3 regions of the Paenibacillus sp. Z3-2 genome follow, and region 2 is predicted to be linked to each of the others. Evidence: riboswitches for the same ligand, from Rfam matches in the RefSeq annotation. Region 2 holds a riboswitch; each other region holds the start of a gene.
What was found. Region 2 has a riboswitch for cyclic di-GMP ahead of M1D71_RS15425 (hypothetical protein). Riboswitches for the same ligand answer to the same signal wherever they lie in the genome.
Positions count from the first base shown of each region.

Region 1: another riboswitch for cyclic di-GMP. It lies ahead of M1D71_RS29120 (S-layer homology domain-containing protein); the one in region 2 lies ahead of M1D71_RS15425 (hypothetical protein).
Region 3: another riboswitch for cyclic di-GMP. It lies ahead of M1D71_RS14205 (flagellar assembly protein A); the one in region 2 lies ahead of M1D71_RS15425 (hypothetical protein).

Region 1 covers NZ_CP096397.1:6,535,438-6,546,404, forward strand. The annotation lists gene M1D71_RS29120 (S-layer homology domain-containing protein) at 1-4,953, opposite strand, end outside; cyclic di-GMP riboswitch class I at 5,260-5,347, opposite strand; gene M1D71_RS29125 (YndJ family transporter) at 5,849-6,826, shown strand; gene M1D71_RS29130 (HEAT repeat domain-containing protein) at 7,054-7,506, shown strand; gene M1D71_RS29135 (aldehyde dehydrogenase family protein) at 7,637-9,127, opposite strand; gene M1D71_RS29140 (5-methyltetrahydropteroyltriglutamate--homocysteine S-methyltransferase) at 9,156-10,241, opposite strand; gene M1D71_RS29145 (GmrSD restriction endonuclease domain-containing protein) at 10,640-10,967, opposite strand, start outside.
Region 2 covers NZ_CP096397.1:3,457,961-3,468,927, reverse strand. The annotation lists gene M1D71_RS15465 (AAA family ATPase) at 1-303, opposite strand, end outside; gene M1D71_RS15460 (2'-5' RNA ligase family protein) at 535-1,080, opposite strand; gene M1D71_RS15455 (winged helix-turn-helix transcriptional regulator) at 1,403-1,774, opposite strand; gene M1D71_RS15450 (NmrA/HSCARG family protein) at 1,950-2,840, shown strand; gene M1D71_RS15445 (hypothetical protein) at 3,049-3,201, opposite strand; gene M1D71_RS15440 (hypothetical protein) at 3,370-4,398, opposite strand; gene M1D71_RS15435 (hypothetical protein) at 5,283-5,492, opposite strand; gene M1D71_RS15430 (hypothetical protein) at 5,607-5,891, opposite strand; cyclic di-GMP riboswitch class I at 6,171-6,257, shown strand; gene M1D71_RS15425 (hypothetical protein) at 6,474-7,310, shown strand; gene M1D71_RS15420 (ATP-grasp domain-containing protein) at 7,304-8,452, shown strand; partial or broken gene M1D71_RS15415 (hypothetical protein) at 8,887-9,206, opposite strand; partial or broken gene M1D71_RS15410 (DoxX family protein) at 9,160-9,530, opposite strand; partial or broken gene M1D71_RS15405 (transcriptional regulator) at 9,574-9,666, opposite strand; partial or broken gene M1D71_RS15400 (helix-turn-helix transcriptional regulator) at 9,770-10,481, shown strand; partial or broken gene M1D71_RS15395 (glycoside hydrolase family 43 protein) at 10,763-10,967, opposite strand, start outside.
Region 3 covers NZ_CP096397.1:3,156,159-3,167,125, reverse strand. The annotation lists gene M1D71_RS14220 (HD domain-containing phosphohydrolase) at 1-391, opposite strand, end outside; gene M1D71_RS14215 (DUF5317 domain-containing protein) at 378-821, opposite strand; gene M1D71_RS14210 (STAS domain-containing protein) at 1,172-1,483, opposite strand; gene M1D71_RS14205 (flagellar assembly protein A) at 1,495-3,546, opposite strand; cyclic di-GMP riboswitch class I at 3,620-3,704, opposite strand; gene M1D71_RS14200 (SpoIIE family protein phosphatase) at 3,787-4,917, opposite strand; gene M1D71_RS14195 (H-type small acid-soluble spore protein) at 5,274-5,453, shown strand; gene M1D71_RS14190 (spore coat protein) at 5,548-6,174, opposite strand; gene M1D71_RS14185 (spore coat protein) at 6,364-6,864, shown strand; gene M1D71_RS14180 (multidrug effflux MFS transporter) at 6,941-8,167, opposite strand; gene M1D71_RS14175 (carbohydrate-binding protein) at 8,422-8,754, opposite strand; partial or broken gene M1D71_RS14170 (carbohydrate-binding protein) at 8,845-10,098, opposite strand; gene M1D71_RS14165 (hypothetical protein) at 10,430-10,967, opposite strand, start outside.

The DNA of each region.
Region 1 (10,967 bases), 3.1 Mb from region 2:
ATCTTCCTTGCCCCAATGGGATTGTACATCCGCAAAATCTTGCGGGTTCCAGATGACCGAATAGGAACCACTGCTACGCAGATCATTAATTCGTGCAAAATAGCGGTTGTTCATCTCAGTTACTACCGTTGGCACATGATATACGCTACCATCCGGATTAATAATAACGCCTGTGGTAATCCGGTTCGGGTCGATACCTTCCGGCAGAGCGATGTATCTCACCGAATATCCGTCCAGTTGACCGCTTCTTACCGTTTCTCCGTCATGGCTGAATGTCAGATCCAGATCGACCGGATCGACCAGCAGCTCATAACCTGCATCTGCTGCCTTATTCTTCGCAGACGAAATCAGTGCTTCCGAGGAACGTTTAATATCAATACGCACCGCAATGTCGTTCAGCGCCGCATTGCCCAATTGTCCAGTGACTCCGGACAGGTTTACATTCGAAGCGGGTACCGGATAAATCGCCAGCAGATTGCTGACATTCAAGCTGGCTCCCTTATCATTCAATTGTTTCAGTGTGTCTGCTGTAAAACCTTCAACGGACATGTCGCCTGCTTTCGACGAATGCACCGCCAAATCCTGACCCTTGCCTTCGGAGATGGCAGCTACCAGCTTGTCCTTATCAATCGTTACCGTCGCTTGGTCACCATTTACCGTGCCCGAAGCGAACGATACACCTGAACCGTTAACGGTTGTTACGATGTTCTCCGGTTTCACCGTGTTGTCGGTCGCTGGTGGAGTCGGTGGAATAGTTGGATTAACTGTGCCCGAGTTACCACCACCGGTGCTGCCGCCACCAGTGTTGCCACCGCCGGAGTTGTCGTTACCGGAGTTGTCTCCGTTCAATACTACGAGTTCTTTCAGCGCCTTTTGTAACTTGGTCAGTGCCTGATCTACATCGGCTTGAGTCGCGTTCTTGTCTTCCAGCACACGATTCGCTTCTGCAAGCTCGCGTTCTAGGTTTGCCCAGCTTGCTGGGGTATACTCGGATGCGGTCAAGCCTTCCGATAGAGCCACTTCCCTTTTCAGCTCTGTTTTGTTCACTTCCCCAGTTCCGTTTGGTACGGTATAAGTCACCGACTCCGATGCTGCCGAATCTGCATACGCTGGGTCATTCGACTTCGCCGTTACCGTAATGGTGTATTCACCAGGTGCTAACGATGGTTCTAGAGTCGACAAGTCAAGTTCAGTTCCGCTTGGTACAGAAACTGGTCTGATATTGCCTTCACTATCCGTTATGCTCACTTCGTAGCTTTCTGCATTTTCGACTGCATCCCACGTTAACTGATCTTCAGTCACTTTCACGTTGCTTGGTGCAGCTAATGAAGTTGCTGGGGTTGGTACGGTGTACGTCACCGGTGCCGATGCTTGCGAATCTGCATACGCTGGGTCATTCGACTTCGCCATTACCGTAATGGTGTATTCACCAGGTGCTAACGATGGTTCTAGAGTCGACAAGTCAAGTTCAGTTCCGCTTGGTACAGAAACTGGTCTGATATTGCCTTCACTATCCGTTATGCTCACTTCGTAGCTTTCTGCATTTTCGACTGCATCCCACGTTAACTGATCTTCAGTCACTTTCACGTTGCTTGGTGCAGCTAATGAAGTTGCTGGGGTTGGTACGGTGTACGTCACCGGTGCCGATGCTTGCGAATCTGCATACGCTGGGTCATTCGACTTCGCCATTACCGTAATGGTGTATTCACCAGGTGCTAACGATGGTTCTAGAGTCGACAAGTCAAGTGTCGTTCCGCTTGGTACAGTAACTGGTCTGATATTGCCTTCACTATCCGTTATGCTCACTTCGTAGCTTTCTGCATTTTCGACTGCATCCCACGTTAACTGATCTTCAGTCACTTTCACGTTGCTTGGTGCAGCTAATGAAGTTGCTGGGGTTGGTACGGTGTACGTCACCGGTGCCGATGCTTGCGAATCTGCATACGCTGGGTCATTCGACTTCGCCATTACCGTAATGGTGTATTCACCAGGTGCTAACGATGGTTCTAGAGTCGACAAGTCAAGTGTCGTTCCGCTTGGTACAGTAACTGGTCTGATATTGCCTTCACTATCCGTTATGCTCACTTCGTAGCTTTCTGCATTTTCGACTGCATCCCACGTTAACTGATCTCCAGTCACTTTCACATTGCTTGGTGCAGCTAATGGAGTACTCGGGGTTGGTACGGTGTACGTCACCGACTCCGATGCTTCCGAATCTGCATACGCTGGATCATTCGATTTCGCCGTTACCGTAATGGTGTATTCACCAGGTGCTAACGATGGTTCTAGAGTCGACAAATCAAGTTCAGTTCCGCTTGGTACAGTAACTGGTCTGATATTGCCTTCACTATCCGTTATGCTCACTTCGTAGCTTTCTGCATTTTCGACTGCATCCCACGTTAACTGATCTTCAGTCACTTTCACGTTGCTTGGTGCAGCTAATGAAGTTGCTGGGGTTGGTACGGTGTACGTCACCGGTGCCGATGCTTGCGAATCTGCATACGCTGGGTCATTCGACTTCGCCATTACCGTAATGGTGTATTCACCAGGTGCTAACGATGGTTCTAGAGTCGACAAGTCAAGTGTCGTTCCGCTTGGTACAGTAACTGGTCTGATATTGCCTTCACTATCCGTTATGCTCACTTCGTAGCTTTCTGCATTTTCGACTGCATCCCACGTTAACTGATCTCCAGTCACTTTCACATTGCTTGGTGCAGCTAATGGAGTGCTCGGGTCTACCTGTAATTGCCATACCAAAGCATTACCTTCACCATAAGCCGCATAAAGATTTGAATTGTTGTCGGCAATCAGATTCTCCAGCCCCGTCAAACCGCTAGTGGCTGCTTGTCCAAAGTTGCCTCCCGCAGCCATCCGATTTTCTGCGGTAATACCGGCTTGTCCGGTAAAATTATCGGATAGAGTAAGGAACGTATTGCCTTGTAAATTAACGTTTCGCTCGGTCTGTTGGCCCGATACTTTATTCCCCGTAATATGTGCTGTACCGGAAAGATTGAACTTACTTCCCGTGAGGACATTAACACCACCGCCACTATTGCCAGTAATTTCGCCTCCGGTCATATTGAACTGACCTTTATCGCGGATAACAACTCCTCCGCCACTATTTTCAGCCATTATGCCTCCGGTCATGTTGAACTCTGAGTTATAATCAATTAAGACCGCACCTGAAGACGCATGCGTATTACCTGTAATTATTCCTCCGCTCATTTCTACAACCGCTCTACTAGGGAGATCACTTTTGATGTAGATTGCACTTCCTCCATGTGTGGAAGTACTATTACGTAAAATAGTACCTTCCTCAATGATCAGTTTTGAATCATTATAGACGTTCATTATTCTTCCAGTGAAGGCTCCTACCTCACCCTTGGCATAAATAGCATCAATAATAATATTTTTTAATGTAAGCTGACCTTGCTCAAGATGCATAAGTGTGTCTATATCTCCCGTCTCACCTGTTGCCGCACCTTTACTCGATCCACGCTGAATCACAGCAGTATCTACGCCGGAGGCCGTAGAAATCGTAACATGCTTGTTGTCTTTCAAATGAAGATAGTACATTTTGCCGTTATTATCAGCTTTGACCGACAAATCGATATTGTCCAAGACATATATCGTTCCTCCATCATTCACCTCTTGATAGGCTTTGTACAATGTAGCGTAAGGATGGTTTCGAGTTCCATCATTTGTGGTGTCACTGCCACCGCTAGATACATAAACATCAGGTGAAACTGCAAATTTTCTACTTACAGGTTCCGACTGTGTATTATTTTTATTAGCTGTAACATTGATCGTATAAGCACCTACACTCAGGGCATTAGCAACTGGAAGCTTCCAGTTCCCGTTCACGTCAGCAGTTACCTCTTCAGAAACGACGATAGACTGGTCTGCTGCACTAACGATCTTAATCGTTACTGTAGCATTAGGTTCTGTTACCCCGCTCAGCGTCGGTTTTTTTCCTGTTACCTCACCATCGGTACTCGGTTGGTTCAAGTCATTCTTGAATGCTCGCCATACCAAATTCTGACTTGCATCATAACTTGCAAGAATAGCGCCAGAGTCGGCAATCAGATGCTCGATACTGCCCAAACCGGCTTCTGTTGCTTGTCCAAACTGCGTCCCTGGTACCATACTCTGCGTGGTAATACCTGCCTCTCCAGTATACACACCGTTTAGAGTCAGAGTTTTATTGCTTTCCAGGTTAACATTCAGCGCTTTGCCTGAATTATCTGTATTCCCCGTGATACGCGCTTCGCCCGAAAGGTAGATCTCTCCGCCGTTGGTACCGCGAGATTGAACTCCTCCGCCAGTATTGTGCGTGATTAGGCCACCGGACATATAAAATTTTGTCCCAGAATCAACTGCGACCGCCGCACCTGTCAAATCACGCTTATTGCCTCTAATTTCCCCACCTCTCATTTCTACAACCGAACCAGGATCCTTGAGATGGATTACGCTTCCTGGAAATTCAGAATAACTACCACCTAGAATAACACCTTCTTCAATGATTAGTTTTGAACCAGCATAGACATTAATTATTCTTCCACTGATCTTCTGATTATTGTAATTACTATCAATGATAATATTTTTTAATGTTAGCTCGCCTTTAGTTAAATCAAAATGCGTATCAAGAGCATTAGTACCACTTGGCTCCCCACGCTTAATCGTAACAGTATTTACTTCAGGGGCCGTAGTTATCGTAACACGCTTGTCTAAGTTAAGCTGAAGTGCCTCTGAGTTTTTAGTTGTTTGTGTGATATCGTCCAGGAGGTAGATCGTTCCTGTCCCCCCGTCACTAATCTGACTATAAGCCATACTCAATGTAGCATACGGCTTCTCCTGGGTCCCATCACCTGTTTTGTCATTGCCTCCGCTGGATACACTAGATACATAAATTTCCAAATTTGTTCCTTCTTCAGCAGCATAGCTGACTTGCATTCCTGGTCTTAACCCCATGCCCGTGAAAACTAGGATGAAAATTAGAAACATAATCCCGAATTTCCTTAAATTAATGTTGTTGCTAAGCATTTAGATCCATCCCTTCCCAAGAATCGTATGATATCTTTTAAAACTCTACATTCTCCCTCACTTTCCTCTTTAACTACTATGTCAGGGTCATAAGAGCTGTAGTTTTCGACTTAGAAAAACCGATACCGGCTATTTCACAGCCCCCGACTCCTTCAATAGAATAACTAAAACCCCCATCCAAAAAGCAAATGCCAATAGACGGAGGTTTCCATCGTATTCGGCAACTGGCTGGCATAGGTCAATAGAACCATTAGCCCCTGTAGCTTTGCGTCCCCGCCTTTCAACAGGTTTGCTCTTATCGTACGGGTTTTATGTGTAATACTTGGTAACAAAACTACTTAAATATTGAGTCTTTTTTTATAAAAATGCAAGGTGCTCAAGTCTTATTTTTGTTGTATTTTATCATATTATGTCTAATATAGTACTTTGGTAGCTTCTTTTGATATTATATGCGAAAAATCTACATGTGTCTGTTAGAGATAGAGTCTCCTGAAAGAACTGCCTCTGATTTGCAATCATTCATCATTTCACCACTCCAAACCATTGACCTCCCTTTATTTAAAGGTACTTCACCTGAGGGTCCCTACCCTTGTGAAGAGCGATTCGGTGAGCATAGCTCTCGTTTTCTTGGGGAAAATCATATCACTGATCTGACTGATATTCTCCCATATCGATCCTTCTCGCAGTAAGATAAGCTTATTTATGTGTTAGACTACTAAAGAAGAATTGCCGATCTATACTAGAGAACGCTACACAACTGGATGCAGGCAGTTATAACGATAAACGTAGTTAGAAAGGAAACCCCATGAATAGTTCCTTGAAGCAACTAATGAAATCATTATTAGCACCAGCGTTTTCCGGTGCAATCATAGCCATTCTGATATTTTATCTTGATTACTTTCAATTCGAACTTGTTGAGAAATTTCTACTTTTTGCGGCTTTCGTCATTGTACCTCTTGTGATTTTACTTTTGAACCATGACGAGAAGAATAAACATCAACGAATGATTTATGCTGCTATTCAATGGCTTCAATTTCCCGCTGCGCTTCTTACCCTGACCTCGGTAATGAGTAGTAAGATGTGGGGGTTAGAAAGTACGGCAATCCCAGGGATTCTGTCCCTTGGGTGGCTACTGTTCACACTGCTGCTTGGCATCTATGGCTTGACCACTATTGTGATCTCTAAAGGAAAAGCAGCGGAAATAGCGATTGGCGCGGGGCTCGTTTATTTTTTTATCGGGGGCATTTGGTTTACCTTATATCAATATCAATTAAACCTCTTCCAAGCTAATCCTGCAACGCACGCGTTAAGTTCGCTCCACTTTCATTTCTCATCTGCTATCGTTCCAATTTTTATTGGTGCACTGGGACGCATCATGACGAAGAAAAGCTGGTATCCCTGGGTCGTTGCCATCGATATCATCGGACCCATCTTGATTGCTATTGGTATGATTTTCTCCAAGCCAACTGAATACATGGGTGTCACTTTTTTCGCCTGTAATATTGTGGTTTACACCGCTTATCTCCTTACTTACTTAAGGAAAAACGCTTTGGATAATAAGGCGAGCATCTTTTTAGGCCTATCTTGTCTAGCCTTTTACGCGGTTGTCGTCCTTTCTATTTTCTATCCGTTACTGAGAAACATGTTTTCCCTAACTATACTCGATTTCATTCCCATTTACGGATCTCTGCATGCGTTTGGTTTTGTTTTATGTGGACTGATTGGTTGGGTGTACACGGTAGACTTCATTAAGAAAAAAAAGATGGTCGAGGAGAATAGATAGGGTGATCATCTTTATGAGTGATTACATACAAAAATAAGTGGGCAAGCTGGATGGAACACATATATTCCCATCCTGTTGCCCATGCAAAAACATGAATTGGTGAATGTGATTTTCAGCCTGTCAATCGGCTTCATAGGAGTAGTTTAGTCAGGTTCGTGCTATAATAGTGTTCACATAAATAACATTCATCATTCTGCCGAGATGGCGATGATTAAGGAGATTGAATTTTGACGAACAACCATGATATTGGAGCAGTTAACGAACTACCGGAAAACTTTGAAGAGCTCAAACGAGCGGCTAATCGGACGTCAAGCTGGAGAGACAGACTGAATGCGGTGAACGAATTGGGGAACTGGGATACAGCCCCTACCATTAAGTTGCTGCAGCATGTTTTGACAAGTGATCAGGTGTTCCAGGTGCGTGAAGCCGCATATTTCAAGCTGAAGCAGTTGGATGAAGATGTACAAATGCCTGCCAAAAACAAAGGTGAGCTGTTTAAAGGTACTAACAAAATTTTGCTACGGATTAAAAAAAGCCTTCCTGAAGGTCACACATTTGAGCAATTTAAGGAAAAACTGCAAAAGACACGTCTGGATATTTATGATACTTACGAGGGCGACAAAGATGCTGAGTTCGACTCCTGGCTCCATGAAATTTGGGAGACACTAGGTAGAAGATAGCCGCCGTTCACCGTATAATAGCTGAGTACAAAGCCACTCCAAAAAATGGAGTGGCTTCTTTATTTCTTAGAACCTACATTCAATTTCACATGTACATTCCCTGTAGATGCGAAGTGATGTGATATAAGATTTACTCTGGTATATAAGGAAGATCCAGTGTCTTCGGAACGTTGATGACATGTTTTTCTGTATAAGTGCGGATACCTTCCGCGCCGTATTCACGGCCAATACCAGATTGCTTGAAGCCACCGAAAGGGAACCGAACGTCGAGACCCTGCACAGCAGCTGTATTGATCATGGTCGTTCCAGCTTCGAGTTGACGTGCGACGGAGATGGCATCCTCTTCTTTCCCCCACACAGAACTCGTCAATCCATATATGCTTTCATTGTGTAGATTAATAACCTGCTCTTCATTGTCAAATGGCAGAATCGGAACCGTAGGACCAAACTGTTCCTCCACCACAATCGGATCATGAACATCGCAACCTAAAACAAGCGTAGGTTGTAAGAAGTAACCTTGGTCAAACAGCTTCTGATCAAGAATTTGGCCGAGAGGGATGACCTTAGCCCCGCGATTTTGCGCATCTTCCACCAAACCAAGCACGTAATTCTTCTGCTTCAGGTTATTAATCGGGCCTACTGTCGTATTTGAATCAAATGGATCACCAATTCGAACCCAGCGATTAGCCGCCTCTATATAATTTTCCACAAACTCATCATAAATAGAACGGTGTACATACACACGTTTGGCGATCATACAGATTTGACCTGCTGTCAAGAAATTAGAAATGACAATCCGACGCATTGCTCGCTCATCATGAACATCAAAGCTTTCCAAGAAGATAGCCGCATCATTACCACCAAGCTCAAGCGTCATATCCTTAATCGTTTCCGAAGCAGCTTTGATAATATGCTTAGCTGTTGCGGTTCCGCCTGTAAAGGCGATTTTAGTAACAAGAGGATTACTAGTCAGTTCAACGCCCACATCCGCATCACCATGAACGACATTGATTACACCAGCCGGGAACTCGCTCGCAATAATCTCTGCCACCTTCGCTGCCGCCAGTGGCGCATATGGACTTGGTTTAAGCACAATCGTGTTGCCCGCAAGTAAGGCAGGAGCGATCTTAATCGTAGATAAAGCAATGGGATAGTTCCATGGACTAATCGCTGCCACCACACCAATTGGATCATAGGAAAGAATCGTTTTACCATTCTCATGCTCTTTGATCTCTTCCTGTAGAGCCGATTTGGCTTCATTACAAGCAAACTCCATCCACATTAACGAAACATAAATTTCACCGTGTGCATCATACAGGGGCTTGCCATGCTCTCTGGACAGCAAATGCACAATTTCATTCTCAGCTGCTCTAATCTTCTCGATCGCCTTGCGCATCATAATAATGCGTTCATCAATGGAGGTCTGCTTCCATGTTTTAAAAGCCCCTGCCGCCGCTTCAATCGCTTCAACCGCTTGTTCTTTCGTAGTGACAGGGAAATAACCTACGATCTCTGTTGGGTTTGTCGGATTCTCTTTTGCTAACTGCGAAAGGGATTTTACATTTTGACCATTAATGAACGCTTCAACTATAATTGTCTCTTGGTCTGCTTGGATCGTCATTTTACATCCCCTCCGTTATTTAAATGGATTAAATCCAAACTTCTTCTGCAATTTCCTTCACATAACGAAGTTTACGCCATTGTTGTTCTTCCGTTAAAATATTGCCTTCTTCTGTAGACGAAAAGCCACATTGTGGGCTCAAACAAAGTTGCTCAAGTGGTACATAGGTTGCCGCCTCTGCAATCCGAGCTTTAATTTGTTCCTTATCCTCTAACTCGCCTGTTTTCGATGTGAGTAAACCAAGCACGATTTTCAAATCTTTTCGATTCACATATTTTAATGGCTCGAAACCACCTGAGCGCTCATCATCAAATTCTAAAAATAATCCATCTACGTTTAAGCCTCCAAAGATAACTTCAGAAGCATAATCATAACCACCCGTTGAGAAATAGTTCGATTTATAGTTACCACGACAAATATGCATCGTCACCACTAAATCTGCCGGTTTATGAGACAAGGATTCATTAATCATGCGCTGCATCGTTTTCAACTCTTCCGCCGGTTCCAGACCTTTAGCACGTAGCTTATCGTGACCAGCGTCTGAGAACAGGTCGGCCCAAGCTGTATCATCTAATTGCAGGTATCGACATCCCGCATCATAGAAGGCTTGAATGGCTTTTTGATACGCCGCAATCGTATCCTGAAGGAATTGCTCTCGGTCCGTATAGATATTAGCGTCATTTTCCAATCGATATAGCAGCATGTTAGGACTTGGAATGGTCTGTTTCGCCACAGCGTCACCTGCATGCTTTTTCAAAAACTCAAAATCCTGAACAAAGGGATGACTTGAGAAATCAACTTTACCAACAACACGAATCCCACCCTTGCGCGTTTGCATATTATGGAATTTCGGTCCATCTATTTGCTCATACAACTCTACGCCATCCAAGCCACCCAGAAAATCGAAATGCCACCAGCTTCTGCGGAATTCACCATCCGTAACTGCCAATACGCCATTTTCTTTTTGCTTTTCAATAATTCGAATAATCTCTTTATCTTCCACAGCTCTTAATTCCTCATATGTGATGTTGCCTGATTTATATTGTTCACGTGCCTGACTTAAATCTGCAGGACGTAGAAAGCTACCTACATGATCATTACGAAATGGTATCATAACTATTTCTCCTTCTAACTTTTTAGTCTAATGAGTATAGCATGATCAAAAGGAATGCTTGTTATATGAAAAAGGCATGGCTAGTCATAGCTTTTAACAATAGCTAAAAGACTTTAATACGCAAAAATCCACAACCTTCTATGGTAGTGGATTTATAGGGTGGAGCGAGTGCAGTGGTCATAATGATAATTTCATTATGTTTATGTTCATGCTCGCATCTCTCAAAGTATTTTATATTTTAAATATAACTACTATTTATGATAAGGTTCACCGTATCATCTCTAAAGCGAAGAAGTGAGAGCTCCGGTATCGGGCCCTCACTTTTGAAATGCATCTCATTGATGTTGCGTTAATTGTTCCTTATAGGCTGAATTAAATTAATCTTCTACTGATTTTTGTCAAGTATTTACCTTGAATTCTTTTAGTTTAAAGTATGGGAGAATGAGCTCTTCGAAAATTTCCCTTCTCTCCGTATTGCTCTTATCCAGAAAATCTATACTTTTATACCATTTAATAAGATGGTCTCTATCAAAGTCATCACGCTCACCAATATACATGAACGCTCCCGCTAAGTATGTGACATAATCTATTCTTTCAGGTATATCTAGATTTTCTTCGATAAATGCAATTGCCTTGTCAAGGCCTTCTAATGCGATATCTATTATATTTCTAATATTATCTGCCTCAAATTTACTAATCAATGAGGCTTTTACATCGGAAGGAAAT
Region 2 (10,967 bases):
CGCCCTTCCCATGAACTGTTCAAGCATAGTCGACCATATACTGTGCTGGAACGCTGCTTCAGCAATCACCGATACATTGTTTGTTATCAGCCACATTAACGTATCAAAGAAGATTTCCGTGGCCGTTATATTGGGCTCCCCTGGAAGCTCGTCATGACTTTTGCCGAAAGTATGCAAATATCCTTCCTTAATCTGATCCCGGTTGATTACTGGCATAAAAATCTCATTACCAAGCTCCTTAGAAAATGTTGTTTTCCCTGCGCCTGGTCTACCAGCGACAACTATTAAATACGGCTTTGTCAAGGGGTTCACTCCTTTTTACGTAATAAAAAGTAAAAATACTATCATAAATATTTTACCAACAAGTATTTATTTATCCAACTTAACTATCTCCCATTTACTCGGCTTATCGTCGGTACGGCGCTTTTAGATACATTTGCATTAAACTGCCCGTTAGCTTTACGAAAAATGGAGCAGCTGCCCATCGGCAAACTGCTCCCTATTGCATTGAACTAACGTTTCCCGTTAGTTGAATCACTCAGCTTTTTGTGTTCCCAATTGGATATCTACAAATGGTACGTATTGGTTTGGTTCAACTTCTTTATATACACGTACAAAATTGACATTAAAGGTTGGATAAGGAGCTAATTCATTCATTGCTAATAGTTTCATTTCGTCAATTTCAGTCTCGCTCAAACCCCAATAGGTTTGCCCCAACGTTAAATGAGGATGATACTTATCCATTTCAAAGTATTGATCTAAAAGTTCTTGTGATGGAGAAATCGCATTTACCAATCTTCTATGTAAATCGATTACATTGCTCGATTCAACACTAAGAAATGTAACAGCACTTCCAAATGACCCAGGTTCTGATAATGATAATTGAAAGCTTTGGATTAAAGAGCATGCTTGTCTTACATTTTCTAACCAAAGAAGATCTACTTTAAGACCACCCTGCGCTTTTACAGTAATGTGAGGCTCCACTACATCGTTAAGACGATTACTGAACCAACGATCACGGAATACCACAATTTTTGCTATATAATCATCTGGAGGGGTTATTCCAATGAAAAATTTCATTTTACAGTCCACATCCTTTAGCAAAATAAATGGATGATAGTCCACTTGTTCTTATCTTCATACTTCTTCGGCTATTTAAACTATCCTGCCCGTTAGTTGAATAAAAGTAGCCAATCACAATGATTGGCTGCATTCTTTGTTTTATTGAGCTAACGTTTCCCGTTAGCTTAGACAGCTGTCTTAAAAGATTAACTCACAATCTTTATGCTCCCATACATCAAATAAGTTTCCATCTAGATCTTCAAAAAGCATTCTTAATCGCAGAAAAAAGAGAACTTTCTTTAAAATCAAGAAAGTTCCCTGCTAGATTATTTTTCAGTGCTCACCTATTTGTAGAACTACGATATTCTCGACCATCGACAAGCTGTGGATGTTCCCCCCAGTTTTCACCCCATATGCGCATTTGCCGAAGCACGGGAATATATTCCTGTCCTTTATTTGTTAGCGAGTACTCAACGGTTACAGGTACGGTAGGAAACACCTGGCGATTGATGACTTTATAGTGTTCCAAATGCCGCAAGACATCCGTTAAAGACTTGATGCTGATGTTATCTAAATTTCTTCGCATTTGATTAAATCGTTGCGGACCCAAACTAAGTAAGGAAAGCACCAAAAAAGACCATTTCCCGCGAACCACCTCCAAAGCTTCACGAATAGAGATGAGGCATAATTCGTCCCCTTTTCGTACATCCATAAAAATCACACCCCTAACTATAATATAGGTAGTCTATTATATTGAGTTATATAAAAAAAATGTGCCTTCTTTAAATAATATAGATGATATTTTAAGATAACAACAGGACTTATTCATGCTATGGTTTAGTTTAAGCGTAAATAGTCTTATAAAGCTTAGAGAGGAGCTTGGGGATATGAGTGATAAAAAGATATTAGTTTTGGGAGCAACCGGACAACAAGGAGGTGCGGCCGTTAGGCATCTAATCGCCGATGGCTGGAAGGTTCGTGCATTTGTTCGCGATTTATCAAGCGATAAGGCCCTGAAACTATCCCAACTGGGAGCCGAGCTTTTTTTAGGTGACATGACTGATCTTGCCTCGCTCGATACCGCTATGCAGGGGATTTATGGTGTATTCAGTGTTCAGGCGTCGAGCTGGAACCCAACTCTCGAAACCAATGCCGATGAGAGACGTATTGGGAAGGCTGTAGCTGACGCTGCCCTAAAGGCGAACATCCAGCACTTCATTTATACATCGGTTGGCGGTGCAGATGCGCAATCCCGATATCGGGATATGCAGAAATGGGATATTGAGCGGTACATTCTTTCACTCGATGTGCCGGCTACCATATTGCGTCCCGCCACCTTCATGGAAAACTTCTCAGACCCGATGACAGCCGGCGTGCAGAACGGAACAATCGCACAAGCCTTCAAGCCAGAAACAGTGATCCCACTCGTAGCTGTGGACGACATCGGTGCTTTCGTCGTTTTAACACTTAATAGCCCAGACAATTATTTGGGTAAAACAATCGAAATTGCTGGCGACGAGTTAACACCCTTGCAGATTGTCGAGGCCATAGGCCATATAACTAACCGAACCATTCCTTACGTTCAAGTTCCGATGGACGCGTTGCGTCAGCATAATGAAATCTTGGCCGGCGTGTTTCAATGGCTAAGCGAAGAAGGCCACGAGGTCGATATTTCTGTTGTACGCAAGGCTTTCCCCAAACTTACGGATTTCAATACCTGGGTGGAAAAGCAAGGAAAAGCGAAGTTTGAGGCATTGTTTCTTACAGAGCTTGCATGAGATTGTTTGTTGACAGGTCTGGCATTTGAAGAGCTCAGTCGTAGCCATCGTCTTAATTGTGGTGATTTCCATCAAGAGGCTGTCCCATAAGTAACCCCGACTTTATGAAGACAATGATCACGGTCGACGGCACTTGGACGGCTCGCTAAGGGTCTCGAACGAAATAAAACAGTCAAGAAGGAGCATGCCTCCTTGGCTGTTCTTCTTACTAGACTTCAATCGATTTAATAAGGCCCTTCAGCTTCTCGGCTGATTTGTGCAACAGCGCCTTCTCGGAATCCGAGATCTCCAGCTTCAGCAAAAAGTACGCATCCCAGTCTCTTCTTCGAGCTATAATTTCAAGTTCTTTATTGTAGTACATTACAAGATCTTCACAGATTTTTTAATGTTCCGGTAAGAATTTTTCTGATTTTGTAATGACAGAGGAAAATAATATTTCTTGAAATCTCTAAGCACTTCCGATGCTTAAACTAACGTATCCCGTTAGCTTAATTAGAATGGATTTTCTCCTTTAAGAAAAGGAATAATTTTATGGTAATTGCATAGCTCTAGCCATAAAAATCTCATCTACTTCACTCACGGACATCCCAAAATGTTTACTAGCTTTCTCAAGTACAATGGGGTCGTGTATTTCAGGAACGTAATTGTTTCCGTAATTCGTTAAGACATCGAACTCCTGCATTATATACTGGTAAAATATGTCTGCATCACTGTTTTGAGTATTACTTGTCTGTACGCTTTCAGTTTTATAATATGCAAAGGAAATTGAGGTAATTCGGTTTTTTCTGTAGAGTGCTACGTAATCATTAAAGCTAAATGGAGATTCATCCTCATAAAAATCATTCAAGTATTTGTAATAATTGATTAAATCTTCGTTTCGGCCAGTGTAACCCTTAGGAATGCTGTACAAGGACTCTAATGCTTTTTTATATTCTCCAGCTTGGTCATAGATATGATACATAGAAAGGTGATACATCATCTGGAGATCCTGACTCGGTGTTTGGATCTTATCAATAAACTCCCTTATTAGTGTATATTGTTCTGAGGCTAAATAGCCGTTCACCTCATCCCAAATTGTCTCGCTCTCGATCGCTACTGTCTGAGAATCACTCGTACTAAAAGCGTATGTATATCCAATCATTTTTCCAAGGGTCTCTTCGGACAAAACAAACTCACCCTCAAGATTTTCGCCTTGCTTACCAATTATGTTTTGAACTGAGTCAGGCTGTATTATAGCTGCTTGAGATGTGATTCGAAGACTATACACTCCAGGTACTAAACCTTTTCCATTATTAGAGAGCCACTCACTTTCTATCATACCGTTATTGACTTGAACTTTTGTCTGAGCAGAATATTCATCTTCACCTGTTACAGATAGAACAAGTTTCGTTTCATTTGGTAAATTAGTGATGCCGGTGAATTTGAGTCGGTTTTCCTTATCAAAAACTTCTGTTACGGTAAGTTCAACATGGAGACTACCACTCCCTTTCCCTGAGCACGCACCGATTACGAGAATTATACTAAGGAAGAGTAGTATAATTCCTGCTTTGATTTTCATATGTTTGATGTATATCCCTCCCAATTTTATTACTCTTTATATCGGAGAGTTAGTCTTGAATGTTGATACCTGTAGAGATTCCAGCTAGTTCGCAAGTATAGTTTGCATAAGAAGAAGAGATAATAGTTTTGCTTATTGAGCAAATTATTACAGTTTCAGCTTGCCCTAAGTGAAAAATCCTACTACTCAGTTGTATTCATCATTAAACTAACCTGCCCGTTAGTTTAATGAAAAGTCGTCCTAATGGAGACTCACGGCAACTTTATTTCGTCCAATTTCGACTCATGGCAAACTTATGCTTCCAATGCACCCATCTACAAACACACATTCCTATTTCGCTTTGAAAAAGTGTAAAAATGCCCGTTTCAGGTCCTTTATGAATGAAAAATCATTAAAAATATCGGTTGGGGGAAGTAACACCTTCAAAATGTACAATTTGAGTTAGGAAGTTTAAATTATGGTTTAAATGAAATCATTAAAGTCAAAGAAGCCAACCACTATTACGATTGACTTCACATGAATTTATAGAGCTATCGTTTCCCGTTAGTTGATTAATAAAAATGTTACTTTATCTATAACTTATCCTCGATTATGATCTAACCCTTGCCCCAAATAAGTCTTTTGAGGTAAATCCATATTGTTGTGTAATTCAGAAATTTCCGAATGAAAAATATCCTGTATTTTAATAGTGAGTATATATCCATTTATAGTGTTAGCAATCATCTCAATCTCAGATAAATTGTATGAATCCATATCCATTTTCGAAATGATCACTTGCTTACCAAGCACTTCTGATAAAGAAAAGATAATTTGTTTCTTTACATCGTCATTTAAATCTTCAAACAGGAGTACAAGGTTTTCAAGGTCATCCTTGTTACCCTTCATTAAACTGGGGAGTGTATATCAATATGTTCAGGGGATGAAGACTTAATAGCATAAATCTCAATGATGTCAACCATTTTAAATTCATAGTTTATGCCTTCTTCTGTTTCAACAAATAAGGAGCCCTCATTTAATTCTTTAGAAACACCACGGAAAAATTCATCTTGATTATTAATTTTAAGTACTACAGAACGTTGTTCTTTAACTGTCATCTCAATAAATTGTCTCTTATTCATCATATTATGAACTGTGTTACCCTCCCTTTTAGAGATTAGTATTCGTTGTTCCTTTTTGTCCTTAGACTAACTTGTGAGTTAGCTATTCCATCAACTATTTCCCTCTAACAGCACCTTTTTAATGTAGTTCTTCGCTTCGGCTAGTGTTATATGTATAAATTTTCTGGAAACATCTAAATCTTCTTTTGTTGTCTCATTGTATGGTTGCTTTTCGCCAATTGAATGAAGCTCCCCGATCAGCTCGTCCCTTAAAGAAGGGAGTCCATTTCGCACCTCAATTATGGAGAAATCGTTGACTGCAGTCTTTATAGCAAATAAACCTAGCCTTCTATATTCAACATAAACTTGACCTTTTATTAAATGCCCCCCTTTCACTAAAAGGTAACTTCCTACTTTATCTTATCAAGAAAATCCACATATTGGAACTACCCTGCCCGTTAGCTTAACGAGGAGAGTTTTGTTTAATCCCCCCTACCCCATTTCAAACTACATTATGATATATAAACATATACAAAAATAATAGCTAAAAAGAATAGATTTATTTGTAAAATTAGGACTATATGATTAATTATTTAATAATAAATAATCATATAGCTCTATTTCATTATGACAAAACATCAGGTAAATTTACATTACACGACAATTCCATATATCGTACGATAATGGCAAACCCGCTGAAAAACGGGGACGCAAAGCTACAGGGGCTAAGGCGAATATTCGCTATGCCAGCCAGTTACCGAATACGACGGGAAACCTCCGTCTATTCTTCAAGAATACCTGATGAGAGGTTATTTGTGCTGTTCAAAAAGTAAATATATGGGTACATCTCCATCACACGTTGTAGAAAAAATACTTAAGGGGGTGGTTGAAGTACAACCGTGGCGTTAGAAAAGAATTTCAAAAAATATTTATATAAGTAACGTTCTCTTATTTATTGAATTGGAGGTAAATGATGTGATGTTTGATTCGAACATAATTGATGACAATTACGATGAAGTTCCCATTCACCATTCCCTCTCGCCTGAGAACATTCGCGATCTGATCGAAGAGAAAGTGCCAGCGATTCGAGTACCGAATTATGTCTCTCCAGGGACAGCCCAGAAAATAATCGATTTCATTCTCGCCCAGGCGTCGCTTGATGCCTATACACACGAGGTCTACACTGATGGCGTGCCGGAGCAGAAATATTATGGGGTCTACCGTGTCGGGACCCCGTTCAACACGACCTACGGCCGCCCGGTCGGCAGCGCCGAACGGGAGACCTACTATCAGGCGGCCCTGCCGGGATTGCGCCGGCTGCGCGATCTTTGTGCACCAAATCTGACGCCCATCGACCGGCTCCGGCTCGATCTTGATGAGGCCTGGATGGATGGCGCCTCGATAGCCGCCTTCGAGGGCCGGAAAATGTTCGCCGGCATGGTGCGCATCATGCCGCCCGACGATTCGCACATTCTCGAAGAGAAGCCGCATGTCGACTGCCTGCCTGCGTCGGTCTGCCCGCTCGACCAGCAGCTCAGCGCGAACATCTATCTGAAGATGCCGCCGGTTGGCGGCACGCTCGAGAGCTGGAACGTCCCAACCCTGTCGTATGCTGACATTGAGCGGCTCCCTGACGGCACCATCGCGCGCACCGACTTGCCGAAGCCGGTCGTCATCCATCCCCAGGAGTGTGAGCTGGTTCTGATCAACACGCGCAAGCCGCATGCGGTCAGCCGCTTCTCCGGTGGCATCCGGATCAGCGTTCAGGCCTTCATCGGATACCAGCCGGGCAAGCCGTTGAGGCTGTGGTGCTGACGCACGAATCGGTCTGCTGCCTGCTCTCCGGCCCAGCGCTTTCGCCCGTCCTCCAGGCCGCGCTCACGCAAGTCACGGTCCGGCTCTGTACCGAACCGGCCTTCGACGACGTCGTGGCCACCCTTGGGGACCGAGCACCAGCGGTCCCGGATGAGTCCGGCTGGTACGAAAACCCCGTCTTCTATGGCTGGGAGCCGAGCTACGCCGACATCATGCGCCTTGCCGCCCCCGCGCACAAACGGCTTGCGGGCCTGTGCAAGGACAAGGCGGCCTTCCGCCGGCTGACGTCCGATCTCATTCCCGCATTCCGTTGTGTTGAGCTGCGTCCCGACGAACTCCACGCGTTCAGGCCATCATGCGACCGTACTTCGGTAGTGCTAAAGCCGAGCATCGGCACCAACTCGATCGGTGTCCGAGTGGTGGCCTCAGCTGACGCCTGGCCGGAGGCCGTCACGCAGTCGCTGGCCGAGATCGCTCAAGCGTCGGCTCGTATCGGCACTGATGTCGTGTCCGACACGCTGTTCCTGGTCGAGGATTATATCGCGGGAACCGAGTTCGCCTGCGACGGTTTCTGGAACCGGGATGGCGAGGCGGTGATCACCGGCATCTACGAGCATCCCTTCGACACGCCGGGCGATGTAGCGGATGTGGTCTATTTCACTTCTCGCCCCATCATGCGAGAACTACTGCCGCCCGCCACCGCGCTGCTGAACCGAATCGGAGCACGCCTCGGCCCTGGGGCACGCCGGTTCGCGTTCCACCTCGAAGCCCGGCAGCGCAGCGACGGCGTGCTGGTGCCGATCGAACTCAATCCCCTGCGTTTCGGGCAGATCGGCTTCTCCGATCTCGCGTTCCATGCCTTTGGCCACAATCCGTACCTGTGCTTCTTCTCGGACACGGGGCCAGACTGGCCCGCCCTTTGTATGGGCGACGACGGTATCTATGCGCTGGCAGTCGGCCTCGCGGAACCGGGCGTAGACCGCATGGCGCAGACTGCGGACTTTCTCGCTGCGGTAGGGCCGGATCGCGTCGGCTATGTCGCGGCGGATCGAGAGGAGTCACCCTTCCTTGGCATCGCCTTTACGCGAGTGCCATCACGGGAGGATATTCCCAGGCTGATGAGCAGCCTGCGGTCTCCTTAGAGCAACGGTAATATTGAAAAGACTCTAAAACGACTATTCGGTACAAGGATAACCTCAATGTCACAAATTTGGGCAGGATGTGTCCACTTAAACTGGAAGCGTTGAACTAATGTATCGGTCGTATTATGAGAGGCTGTCCCAAAAGGTCGTTAGCTAACGACTCTTTTGGGACAGCCTTCTTTTTTAATAAAAAACTGGGTATATTGGGTGAGTTATTGACGATATTTTAGCGTTTTTATGGTAATGCGCTTTTTTATCTTGAAACACGATTCCACTAATGCAACTATCTAGATAACAATCTAATTGGAAATGACACAATGTTCTGGTTCTTTTCGGCATAGGAACCAAGTTCTTGTCCCTAGACAGTCAACCGCTTGATGAAGTCAACGATAGCGGACATTCCTCATTCCGCCTGCTGATATCGTTGTACTTCTCTACAACCGGAATCCATATAGAAGGCTATCTCGCTGCCCCATCTCAACCGTTGCATTAGGCCCACCAACATAGGCGTAATTATCGGCTACTGGCAAGACTTGACCAAAGGCAATCCCTGTACGTCTACAGCAAAATATAGTCGTTCGCAGCAATCGCCTTTAACGTATCAAGCCTTCCATCCTGCTCCGCTGACCGCCAAAAGCTTTCCTTCTCCTTATTCATGCCCGGCATAATCCGTGTAATTGCTCTTCAGCTCTGTTCCAATACCAAGAACGATTTTTCGGACGCAGCGCCCAGGAGGCGATGCAAAGCGAAGCATAGAAGAGCGGAAGAATAGCATGGAATCCACCATCCCCATAATCATGAGCGAATACATGAGATAAGGCCGCACCTATCATTAGAAAAAAGATACCGCTATACCCCCATTCCTTAAGCCGGGGGAAAACTGGTATTACGATCGCAATAACTCCGAGCAATTTCCAAGTCCCGAGAATGCTCGTGATATATAACGGAAATCCAATATCGGTTACTAAATCAACATTGCCGCCATATCGCATCAATTGCCCGATCCCGCTCAATGCAATAGAGAATGCGAGAATGATGGTACGGTCCAATACGCGGCCGTCTTCCCTTCGCCTTTAATGACGAGGTATTGTCCTCACGCTGTGTTCTTCCGGTACCCATGCTTCTGTCATGACGCCGGCATAATCCATGTAATCGCTCTTCAGTTCCGTTCCAACACCGACAACGATAAAGCTGTCTTTCTCCTCAAGAGTTATGTGCTTCCCTCATCACAGCTCCTTCTAAGTATTTGTTTCTTCGCTTCATGGGTTTATAATCACGATAAATCATGTCAAAATATGATACTGTTTAGAGGTCCGAATGAAAAAAGTAGAACGGATTAACATCATCATGCAGTACATCAACAACCGCGCCGCCCATTTTACCATTTCGGAAATCATGCAAGAGTTTAACATCTCACGTTCGACGGTGATTCGAGACATCAGGGTAATTGAAGTGATGGGAATGCCTCTAGTCGCCGAAGTCGGGAGGGACTGAGGCTACTTTGTGATGAACAACTCTGCCCTGCCCGCTGTGCGTCCGCTATGGCCACACGCAATCTGTAACTCCCTTATCTGAAAAGCCGCCACTCTTTCGAAGGTCCCCCCAATCCTGACCTGCTTGATCTATCAGATCTGCCCCATCCTATGTTAGAGTAACTCATCCAGATCCTTCTTGAAGACTGCTACGAGTGGTTTCCGTCGAAGAAAGAAGAGAAATAAAATCTTATCCCTATCTGTAGGTATGGTTTGACAACGGCGAGATTGTCGACAGGAATAATCCGCCTTTTCCCTCCTCTAGGTCGAAACCTTCAATTTGCCGAGAGCTTTTTTCACGATACAGGCGCATGAGATAGGTAAGAAGATTGTAGAACAACTAAGCAATCTGGAAGAAACAATCAACCTCGTCCTCGAACTTGGTCCCAAGGCGATCACCCCAGTTCAAAAAGTACTACCCTTCAAACCTTTTCTTAGGTGGAGATATCAAAGTGAGGGAAATACCGAAAGAAGTTGTAGAAGGAGTGCAGGAGTGAGTGGATATGTTGGGGAACAAGTAATTGACCCCAACTACCGACTGTTAAGCTCATTGAAGATACAGCGATCGCATAGTTTCGATTTTTCAAAGATGACATTTCCGTAATCCACGAGGTTAATGGCGATTATTTTCGCCATACTTGTGATACGGTTCGGCGTATTATCTATAGAGCGAAATCGAAGGCACCCTACTGGGTGCCTTCGATGTTCTTACTGTCTCTCTTTGGCAAATTGGATAAACGAACTCAAATCCATCAACCATCCTTGTTGGGACACTCGTTCACTGTATAGAACGTGCAAGTGCTGCAACAGAGCCGCGGAAATCGGGTCTGCCGTCAGCCGTCCACAAAAGCTCCGTCACAAATGTATGGCGATTCGGATCGTACAGCGGATCTCCTATAATGTTCTTGTACGTTCTTGCGTGGAACACAAATAGCGTCTTTTCGTCGGCCTCTGACACCGTGAAGGAATTATGACCGGGACCA
Region 3 (10,967 bases), 300 kb from region 2:
ATATCGATATATCTCCCAGTACTACAATAAGTAGATGGGTTATGAAAATACAAATGGTATACATCCCTATCGTTGAGAACAGACGATAGAAAGCCAGCTTGTGTATTTTCCAATGTGAGGATTTGAGGAAATACATTATCGTACTAAGATACATACCGAATATGGCGGTCTCCGGACCATAGGCTATAAGCAGAATTAGAAAGCCCATAATTCCACCGCTATATTCATCCCCGCTTAACAATTTGACAGGAAATAAATCTAATAATATGATTAATATCAATATGGAGATGGAACCAGTAAACTGAATGTCGTTGCTGTTAAAAATTAAGTAAATTAGGGCCGATACTCCTGTTATAAAAAGCGCCACTGTGTATAGGTTAATGGTTTTCATAAGCAGCAATTCTCCGTTTGGATATACCGAGGATAAACAAAATCAAACCAAATCCAACCAGGACATCTCCGGGACTCAGTACATAATTAGTGCCTACAGGGGTGATAAAGGGAATCCAGTCCCCAAGCCAGTACAGATGACTGTCTTCCATACCTTGATGACGGGATGAATGACTGTAGTCATTCAAATGTTCTAGACGCGCTGCCTTCAAAGCGATTAAAGATACTGGCATCTTTCCCCCGTTAACAGTCAATACGATGAAATTCAGCAAACACCCGCTCAGGATCAACTTGATGCCCGGCTTCGCCCTGTTAAGCCAGAGACATACCAGCATCATGAAAAAAGTTACCTCTAGTAAGTACGGGATCTTATTCCCTGTATATTTAGTATAGTAAGCAAGAAGAATCTGGAGACCCAGACTGCTGAACATGAGCACTGAAGCTTTGAAATGGAGATGAAGCAGGGAATAAACCAAATCCCTTTTTAAGAAGAATGCTATGATGATACCTGCTAATACAAAATAAATCATTCTTCTCACACCCTGATTTTTTTTGGATAGAGAGACCGGAGTGATTCCGGTCCCTGCATTATTTATTCATTAGTTCCAAGGTCTTTGAACCACTGTTGCCAGTGCAAGTGCAGCAAGTACAGCACTACTGTACACGATGCGAAGGATACGATTCTTCATAACAAGTCCCTCCCCCCCAAGCCGTTTTGCACTAAATTTAGCGCATATATGTTATTTTCCAGCGTAAACCGGAAAATCAGCTTTACCACTAATTACGCAAACGTTTCTTTACCAAGAATTTCATCAATCTGCAAAAGTTCGAATACTTCTACAACTTCCGGTCTGATCTTTTCAATCCGTACGGTTACCCCGGACTCTTGCAGGTCATTGACTAACTTGATAATCAACCCTATTCCTGAAGAATCTACAAAATAGACCTCTGTAAAGTCGAAACAGATAACTGTACATCCTCTTAATGCGGGCTGAATATCATCCTCAAACAGGTCGCTGGCATCAATATCGATATCACCCTTGCAGATAACGATGGCATTAGTATTTTGAATCGCTAATTCATATGTGAACATAGAAACCACTCCTAACTAAGTATTAGCTCCCCATCCTCATTAAGACGGGCGTGGATTTGTTGAGTATCTTTGGTAAAAGTGTGAACTTGTTTGCCAATCTGTACAGTAGTTCCGGTGTAAGCCTTTCGGATCTGAATATCAGAGCCTTCAGGTGTATGCAATTTGGTAGTTACATTCCCCTCTGTGCCCACTTCATTAATACTTAAGCCCTTATTGGCGAAGTATACTCCTCCTCTGAGGAACCCGTAGACCTCCATATGACCCTGACAATACACCATACTGTTATAACAACCTTTGCTTATGCTAATATCGCCTCCAGAGTAGATATTGCTATTATGTGCGTAATTGAACTTTGCGAATATACTATTTTCTACTGGAGGCTCAACCATGGAATGAAGGTATTCAGTCACTTGTTGGAAGTCTTCCAGATCTCCAATTCCCCGGAAATGACTGTTCAGCGTATTTAAAAATCCGCTATGGATTTGTTTCGCATAGAGATGCCAGTCCTCATCCAGGTAGGATTTATTCATGTTGATTTTTTCATCGATTTGATGGAGTATTTCATTAAAACTTTTGAACTTCCCTCGTAATAACACATTTAGTAAGGGACGCAAGCCGGAAGCATTAAAGTCATTCATTTTGAAGGCAGCTGCTTGACTGATTTGTTCAATAGCTGATTTCAATGAGCGCATCTTTACCGATATTTCCTTTAGCATAGGCTCCATTTCTGCATGGAGCATGCTTCCTTTTCCGACCGTAATTTTGCTCGATATAATATTGGCATGTACTATTAAAGATTGGGAAGCATTTAAATTTGCCATATTTGCATTGCCGTGTACAAGAATGCTGCCGCTTGCTTCGATTTTCATGTTGTCTTGCACAGACCCCGTAATCTCTACATCGCCTTGAAAATGTATATTACCCGTCTCCATGTTTACGTCCCCACCATGTAACAGTTTGGGGATAATCGCTACCCGAACACGAAGTCCGTATTGATGAATCTGCGGCATCCCCGCCTTAATGGCTACTGCTTGTGTGCCATTTTCCGTCCAGAGCGTCCCTTTTCCTTCCAATGGAACAATTGCAGAAACGGGTAGAGGCGGAACATCTTCCCCTTTCACATTTACGCCAGGTGTTCCCGATATGGGAGGTTTGATTTGTCCGAGGATCTGCCCCTCATTTACAGTTGGAAACTCTTTGATCTCCCGGTAATCGACTGTACCGTCTTTTCGTGTTTTTGGTTGTACATTTCTGGCTAACGTATCAAATGCCATTTCAAAGCTGCCGTTAATACCCTGTGTCGGGAGGAGCCCTGAGGCAATTTGAAAAGACCCTGGCTCTGTTGTGTTGCAAGCCTTCAAGATATTATCGTATATAATCCCATAAGTGATCATTTGCTCTCTCAAGAAAGAGGTTATCACTTCTGGCACAATGGAACTGGGCTGTCTGATCTCTTCGAACTCGATTAACAAATGGGTACTGGGGGCTGAATCAAGCAAACGGCGATATAGTCGATATCCAGGAGTCACGCTAACTGTTACCTTCATCAGGTCTTCATCCACTGTAATCTTCCAGACGGGTTCAATTCTATCCTCATCCAACGTAATACTGATTTCATCAAGCTCGGTCACCGTTACGGTTTGATCAATCAAAGTTCCATTTTTCCTGATTAGGGCACCAGTTACCGGACTGATAAGAGGATAGTTATCAGGCGAGGCCTGAGCCATAATTCGCCCTTCTTCTACCCATACCTTACCTTCTACAGACCGCGGAGAGGCATTTAAATTTACATAATTCTCCGCCTCCATCTTCGTTTCATTCCAATCCGTATTAATATCCGAAATGAGCTCTCCTGGTATTTGTTTTAAGGGTTGAATAACTGAAACTTTAACGGATGCCGGTTTAGATCTAATTCCAAATAGCCCTTTAGACCCATTTTCGATGATTTCAATATTCGCGTTTTCCTTTGTGACACCGAGCAGTTCCAATCCGAGATTGACAGCTTCGGTTACCGTCTTCCCTCTGGATATCACAGTCCTTTTCATTATATACCCCTCACTCATCTATCGGCTTAATCCGCATTGCCCCGTGAGAAAAAAAGGACTAATCCCAAAAAGAAAAGTCGCTATACCCCCTTTTGGCAACCCGGCCGCCTTATATGATTACACTTAGGCCCGTGGCTTTGCGTCCCCACCTTTCAGTGAGTTTGCCTTTATTACCCAATTTAATTAGTACTTTATCCCTATTATTTTCTCCTAGATTATATCCATTCAATCGACAAAATACAACATTTTTCTACCAAATTATTTTAGATTTATAGAGATAATACAAACATCATCCGTTTTGTGCTGAACCCATTCTTCAATTCGGTCCACAAAAGAATCATTATCGAGGTGAATCAAACTCTTGGCATAACGTTCTAGTTGGGAAATCCCATCTTTGATTGAGTGACCGGGAACTTCAACCAAGCCATCGGTATATAGTAATATTCTAGTTTCCCCTTGTATTTTCCATGTCTGTATACGACTATCAATCTCTGTTTTGATTCCAATAGGTATAGTCGTTCCTTTGAGTTGAATCGTCTCCCTGTTTTCAAGCAAGACTAAACCTGGAGGGTGCCCTGCATTGAAGTAATATATTTCCCCTACATTGAGATCAATAAGTATATATATTGCTGTAAAATAAACAGTGAGTTTACTGTTGGTAAATAAACGTATCATTTGCCGATTTAGCTCATCACAGACTAAAGCAGGGTCCACTCGTCTGTTTACCATCTCATCCATCATGGATCTAACGGACATACTGATCAATGCAGATGATAAGCCGTGGCCTGAAACATCAATTAAAAGAACTCCGTATCGATGCTCATCGATACGAGTCCAATAGAACATATCTCCAGATACTTCTTCCGATTGAATGTACTTCCCATGAATTTGAATGTTATGTTCCATAATAGAGGGGCTTAGCACGCTATTTTGCAAATGTTTGGCCAACTGTAGTTCTTTTTGCATCCGATTGTCCCTTGTTTTACGGATATCCATCTCTTTTTTTAATCGGAGTGCTGACTTAACCCTGGCCAATAGTTCATATTCCGGTCCCCCTTTCTCTATGAAATCCATGCCTCCTGCATTAAAAGCCTCTTTAAAGTGTTTTCTGTCTCCTGTTAAGAAAATAATTGGTAAATCAGAATAAACAGCATGCTCCTTTATCTTTTTACAAGCCGTAATCCCATCCATTATTGGCATGACTATATCCAGCAAAATTAAATCTACCGCTGCCGGCTTACGGGGGGAATTCCCGTCAGCTATGCCTAATAAATCAAATACTTGATCTGCAGAACTGGCAGTTTGTATATTGCAATATCCCGCCTTAGTTAACACGTCCCTTATAAAGGATAAATTTAGATTGGAGTCGTCCACAATTATTATGCTCATCATACGTCTCCTTCAAGTAAGTTAAGAATATCTTCGACAAATTTCGTCATATTTTGTATAGCAAATAAAATATTTCAATGATTTTCCTACAAACTTTGCATAAGCTTACACGCTTTAGTGCAATGTAATGATGCAAAGAATATAAAAATCGATCACAACATGGAGGAATCGTTTTGGCTAAGAGTAGGCAGCAACAAGAAGCACATGGAATCGGAAGATTGAACAGCAGCTGAATAATCAGATGGAGGCTGCCGCAGAAATTCAAGGACAATCGTCACAACTCGACCAAAAAATAACAATATCTACTCACCGTCCTATTGATCAAACAAATGAAACTCGGAATAAGGAGAACTCCTATGAACAAACAAAGAGCGATCGAAATATCTGAATCGACCATTATGAAAAAGGTAACTTATCAGGATACCCCTATCTTTATCCAGCATGTCAATGAGGATGAAACGGCCCGAATTTATCCTGTCGGAGACTCGGAGCAGGAAATGACAGTTCCTTTATCCAGTATAACTGAGCACCCTTAGGTTGAAGATGGCTTTCATTAGGTGTCCTGTTTTGAAGTTTGAAATACAAACAAATAAAACGCCGTATCTCATTTCGAGATACGGCGCTTCATTTTTAGTGAGGAAGGTTACCAGGAATTTGCGGTTGAAGCATTGCAGGAGCGTAACTATTTTGCATTTGCTGCATGTCTTGCTGAGCAAGCTGCGGTACTTGGTAGAAACCATTTTTATTTTGATAAATCGAGATCTCATAAGCCATCTCAATACAGTTTGGCAAGGAATCCGCAAGTACGCGGCGTACAACTGGATTCGTTGATTCTAATGCAGCTGTTGTTTTCATTAACGCCCCCGACTTTACTGCATTTAACATATTAAGGGAGATGGTTTGGTCAGAAATCTCACCTGCAGTTTGCATTGGCTTTTTGGGTTGACTTGGTTTCATGCCAAAAGTAAAATCATTACCCTGATTCATTTTATAACTCTGGGTCGGCATGGCAGGATCTTGTCCGGTCTTAAAACATTCCAATGTTATGTTGTATTCATTAGCCATAAATTGTTTCTGACGTTGTAAGATGTCTCGAAGCTCGGGATCCTTTACGTGTTCACTCAGCATAGTATACGAATTCATTGTATTGATGGATCCTGCGAGTACTTCATGGACATCAAACATTTCATGCCCGCCATGGTTCAGTTGAGGTGGAACAGTACCTGTTTCAATGTTTTGATGGTTTTGCAGTTGCATTTTGTATTTCCTCCTATTCGTTGTTTCCTGCAAATGGTGGCTATCTCTATCCGCAGTCTGTGGTTATTATGAATTTCATGGACCCAATATATTCAGAATAATTTTAATTTTTTTTTGAATACGTCTCTTTTACAGTACCTTTTATAGGCGCCATGCATAGGCTAACACATAACTTTAGGAGGGATTCAAATGTATACTTATGAACCAAATCGGCAAAACCAGCATCTCGCTTGGCATGAAACGATGGAGCTTCACGAATTGACAGCCTTTCAGAGCAATCAGTTAACACATTTTAAAATGGTAGTGAACGATGTAAAGAACCAAGATCTTCATGCACTTTATATGGAAGCCATTAAAAGCATTGAACAAAATTTAAAGGAGATCCTCCAATATTATCCATTAGCGCCAGAAGGAACCAGAAATAGTGGTAATGAAATGGATATGACTGCTTTTTACGCTGGACAGTTGCTGAGTTTTGCCAAAACATCGGTTCGCAACTATGCCATTGCGATTACCGAAACTGCAACTCCACAACTACGTGAAACATTACAGAAACAACTGAATGCTGCTATCCAACTACATGGTAAAGTATTTTACTTTATGCTAGAGCGGGGGCTTTACCCCTCTTATGATCTTCCTAAACTCCTCGCCAACGACGTTGCTATGGCGAATAAAGCGATATCTCTGTAATTCAAAAACAACAGGTCTTCGAGTCATCGAAGGCCTGTTGTTTTTCTCTGACAAGAAGCTTGTATGACATCCTATTCTAAAAGTTAGGATCAGTCTGGGCATGCGTTGGTTGATGTAAGGTTTTTTTAACAAGAAGAAAATAAGTAACAATTGCAATGATACTGGTCATTAATAAAGTGAGTCCTAATGGGACGGCAGTATCCTCACCTGCGATACCAACTAGAGGAGCAACCAGTGCACCCAGAAGAAATGGAACGACTCCAAGGAGTGCCGCTGCACTTCCGGCCATCTTAGCTTGACTCTCCATGGCAAGCGGGAATGCCGCTGTTGACGTAATACCGATCGAGCAAACAAAGAAGAACAATGGAATGACCAAAGCAAAAAGTGGACCATGAGCCAGAGTTACGACCAATGCAGCAACACTTGCTATTAAAGCAAGCCATAGTCCAGATAATAGAAGGGTCTGCTCAGGTATGCGTTTGGCCAAACGACCTACGATTTGAGAACCAATGATCAAACTAATTCCGTTTGAAGCAAATAATATGGCAAATACAGTTGGTGTGACTCCATATATATTTTGATAAATAAAAGGTGTTCCTGCTACATAAGCAAAGACCCCTGCCGTCATAATTCCCTGTGCCAGCATGTAGCCAACAAACTTGCGGTCACGCAGAAGCATTCTGTAATTACCTAACTGCTGTTTGAAGTCAGGAACCATGCGTCTTTCAATTGGATGAGTTTCTTTTAATCCCCATCTTGTCATGATTAATAAGAAAATCCCCAGAAATGAAAGGGAGACAAACACGCCAATCCATGTCGTGAATGAAAGAATTCCACTTCCCGCGATAGGTGCTGCCAAAGGTCCCAAATTCCCCACGAGCAAGAGCAGCGAGAAGAATTTAGTAAGTTCATGTCCACTGTATAGATCTCTAGCTATCGCACGAGAAATGACAATCCCAGCTGATGCTGCAAATCCTTGAGTGAACCGAAACAAAATCAATAGTCCGATATTCGGAGCAAAGGCACATGCCAAGGAACAAATAATATAGGCTGCCATGCAGATCAACAAGGGTTTACGTCTACCATAAGCATCACTCAAAGGACCCATAACGAGTTGACCTACACCGAGTCCTAACAAACAAGCAGTAAGACTAAATTGTACAAGTGATGCAGTTGTATTCAGATTTTTTGCAATCTCAGGAAAAGCCGGTAAATACATATCAATCGTAAATGGACCTAATGTCGAAAATAAACCCAGCAGTATGGCCAATCCAAAGACATTCCAATTCGTGCTCTTCGTCATGTTAAATAAATCTCCAATTCCTTTTATATAATGTCATACCGTAAAATCTTGCTGTATGGAATCAGCACATTCCTTCTCCCTTCTCACCTGTTATGAACATTTACGTAATGGTTCTCATTCTACCTCTATTCTAAGTATAAGAGGTAGAGTTAACTGTAAGTCAAGTCAAAATAAATAACCCCCGTTCCAGATACCGGCTAGCGTATCTGGAACGGGGGTTTGGTTATATGGCTTTATTTAGTAGAACAGTGTGCTTATTGTGCTGCAGTAACTGTAATGTTATCTACATTTGGTCCTTCTGTGCCGGTTGTGACCACTTTAACCGTATTGGTTCCTGTGTTCATGGGAACCTGAATGGTCTTTTCACTCCATGTTGACCAGCTTCCTGTTGCCGGGAAGGGCTCGTTACTGATCACTTTGGTTCCGTTGACAAATATATCGAGGTTACGTGTTCCGCTTTCCAGGGCGTAACGAAACTTTACGTTTTTGGTACCTGTTGTAGCGTTGTTGATGGCATTCCATTGAATGGCCGAACCGGTCATAGCGTTAAAGTTCACGTATCCGGAGCCTGTGTATCCTGGATAGATTGTTTCAATGCCAGCATCGGTAAATGTGGTACCATTCTCTGCCTCATATGTGGTTGCACTTCCTGGATTTCCACCACTGCTACCGGTTACATTGGCTACAAACGTGGTTACGCTTTGAGCCGGGAGCTGTGGCGTAAATGCTCCACCTGACACGTTAATCGGTGTTCCACTTGCCAGGTTTCGACTACTATCCGTGACCCAGGAAGATACGGTAGAAGCGTTGCCGTTCTGCAGAACGAATCTTTGGCTTGTAGCCGATGTGCCGCGATTAATCGCCACAATGACCACTTTGTTATCCCCTTTGTAGGCCGAAACAAACGTGTTGGTATCGGGATTTTTGGTTGCATCCACTCTGAGATAGCCTGGACGTACAAATTTGGAGAAATGAGCCATGTTATATCCACGTTTACTAATGGTACCATCTTCTCTCATTGGACCGTACTGTCTGCGAATGTACCACCATACATATGCCTGGAAATCACCTTCAACCATAGCGTTGTGCATGTGATAGGACACATCCAGCGCCTCTGGCCAGCGATCCGCTGAGTTGTTATCACTGTTCGGGTAATACACTTCGGTCATCCACAGTTCTTTGCCGGCCCCTTTTTGCTTAAAGAGCGGGTATGCAAAATCTTTGAACTGGGTTCCATACGTATGTGCTCCCAGAATGTCCATGTTGGCGAGTGCCTGAGGATCATTCAGGATCGGGTCAGATATGTTTTTTAAATATTGGAACGATTCAGGTGCCATAACCTTTGTATTCTGAATGGAGCCAGCATTCTCTTTCATGAAGCGAAGGATCTCCTGTGGTGTCCACCAGGTCCAGTCATGGGCATAATCGGGTTCATTTTGTACAGAGATGGCATACAGGTCTACACCATTGTTCTTCATGTAAGTGACAAAATCGTTCAGATGCTGCGCGTACGCGGCATACTTATCGTGTTTCAGGCGTTTGGCATTCGTCTGTCCGTTATGATTAAACGTTTCGACCATGTCGCTGGGAGGATTCCAGGGTGAAGCGAATACAAGTGCACCTTGCTCAATCGCTCTTTTCGCGGTAGCGACCTCTCTGTACCAGTTGTTTCTATTCTCATCGACATAGATTCTCAGAATGGAAAAGCCCAGCTGATTCTGTCCGTTACCAAAGGCAGTTTCACGCTGAGCTGCCGTCAAGTCACCGATCCAGGCTGGGTGGTTAATGCCCCCAAAACCCTTGATGAGCTGTTTTTCGGAGGATAAATTAATGTTCGCGTCACTAGCAGCCGACACATGTGTCGGGGTTAACATCAGAGGTAGAGCCGTTAAACATGCCAGTAAAACATGGACTGATTTTTTTAGTGTCATTTTGAATTTCAATATCTTCATCCTCCTCAAATGGATCTCACAAATGAAAGCGTATTCAACATTCTCAACTACTTCAAAAGTGGATAGAAATTAACATATCACGTCCTCTCAAAGTGCATCAGATGATAAATAAAGTATTTATTTGTAAATGTTACTATATTATGTTGTGGAATAAAACCTGATATATTATAGGTTATTGTTGATATTTATCTTTTTTTAAGAGATAGGGTTAGACAAAAAAGACATGATCAAAAGAGCAACCTCATTGGAGATTGCTCTTCTCTCCTTACTTATGCTTGGGTACTAATGTTCAATCTATACCATGTCATGCTTACATTAGAATTTTGGACAGATGCACAAGTCTCGTGGACTGTATTCGTTCTTCCTCAGTGATATTCTCATAGAGAAGATCGCCTTTTCCTGCATCCATCATGAATTTACGCATGGCAGCAATACGACCTTTGCTGTGATCGATAAAACGGAAATCCAGTTGACGCAAATTTTGCATTTCGAGCAAACCCTCAAAAGCTTCCGCCTTGATCCCCTTTTGTATCTCTTTCAAGACCAGTACCTCTAATTGATTCGCAGTCCACAGATTGTTAATCTCCTGTAATGATTTCATGAAATCCAATTCTAGTTGACGGAGATTGTTCATACCTGAAAAGTCGCACAATCGCTCAATCTTAGGTAATGATAGATGTAGATAGACTAGGTTATGTAGCGCCCCTACTGCATCAATATCGGTCAGATTACGGATAGAGGATAATCTCAGCATGCTTATATTCGATTCAGCCAGGACCTCAAGCGAACCGCTCAATGTACACTGATCGATAGCCAAATATTCGATTAACGGCAGGTCCACAACAAAA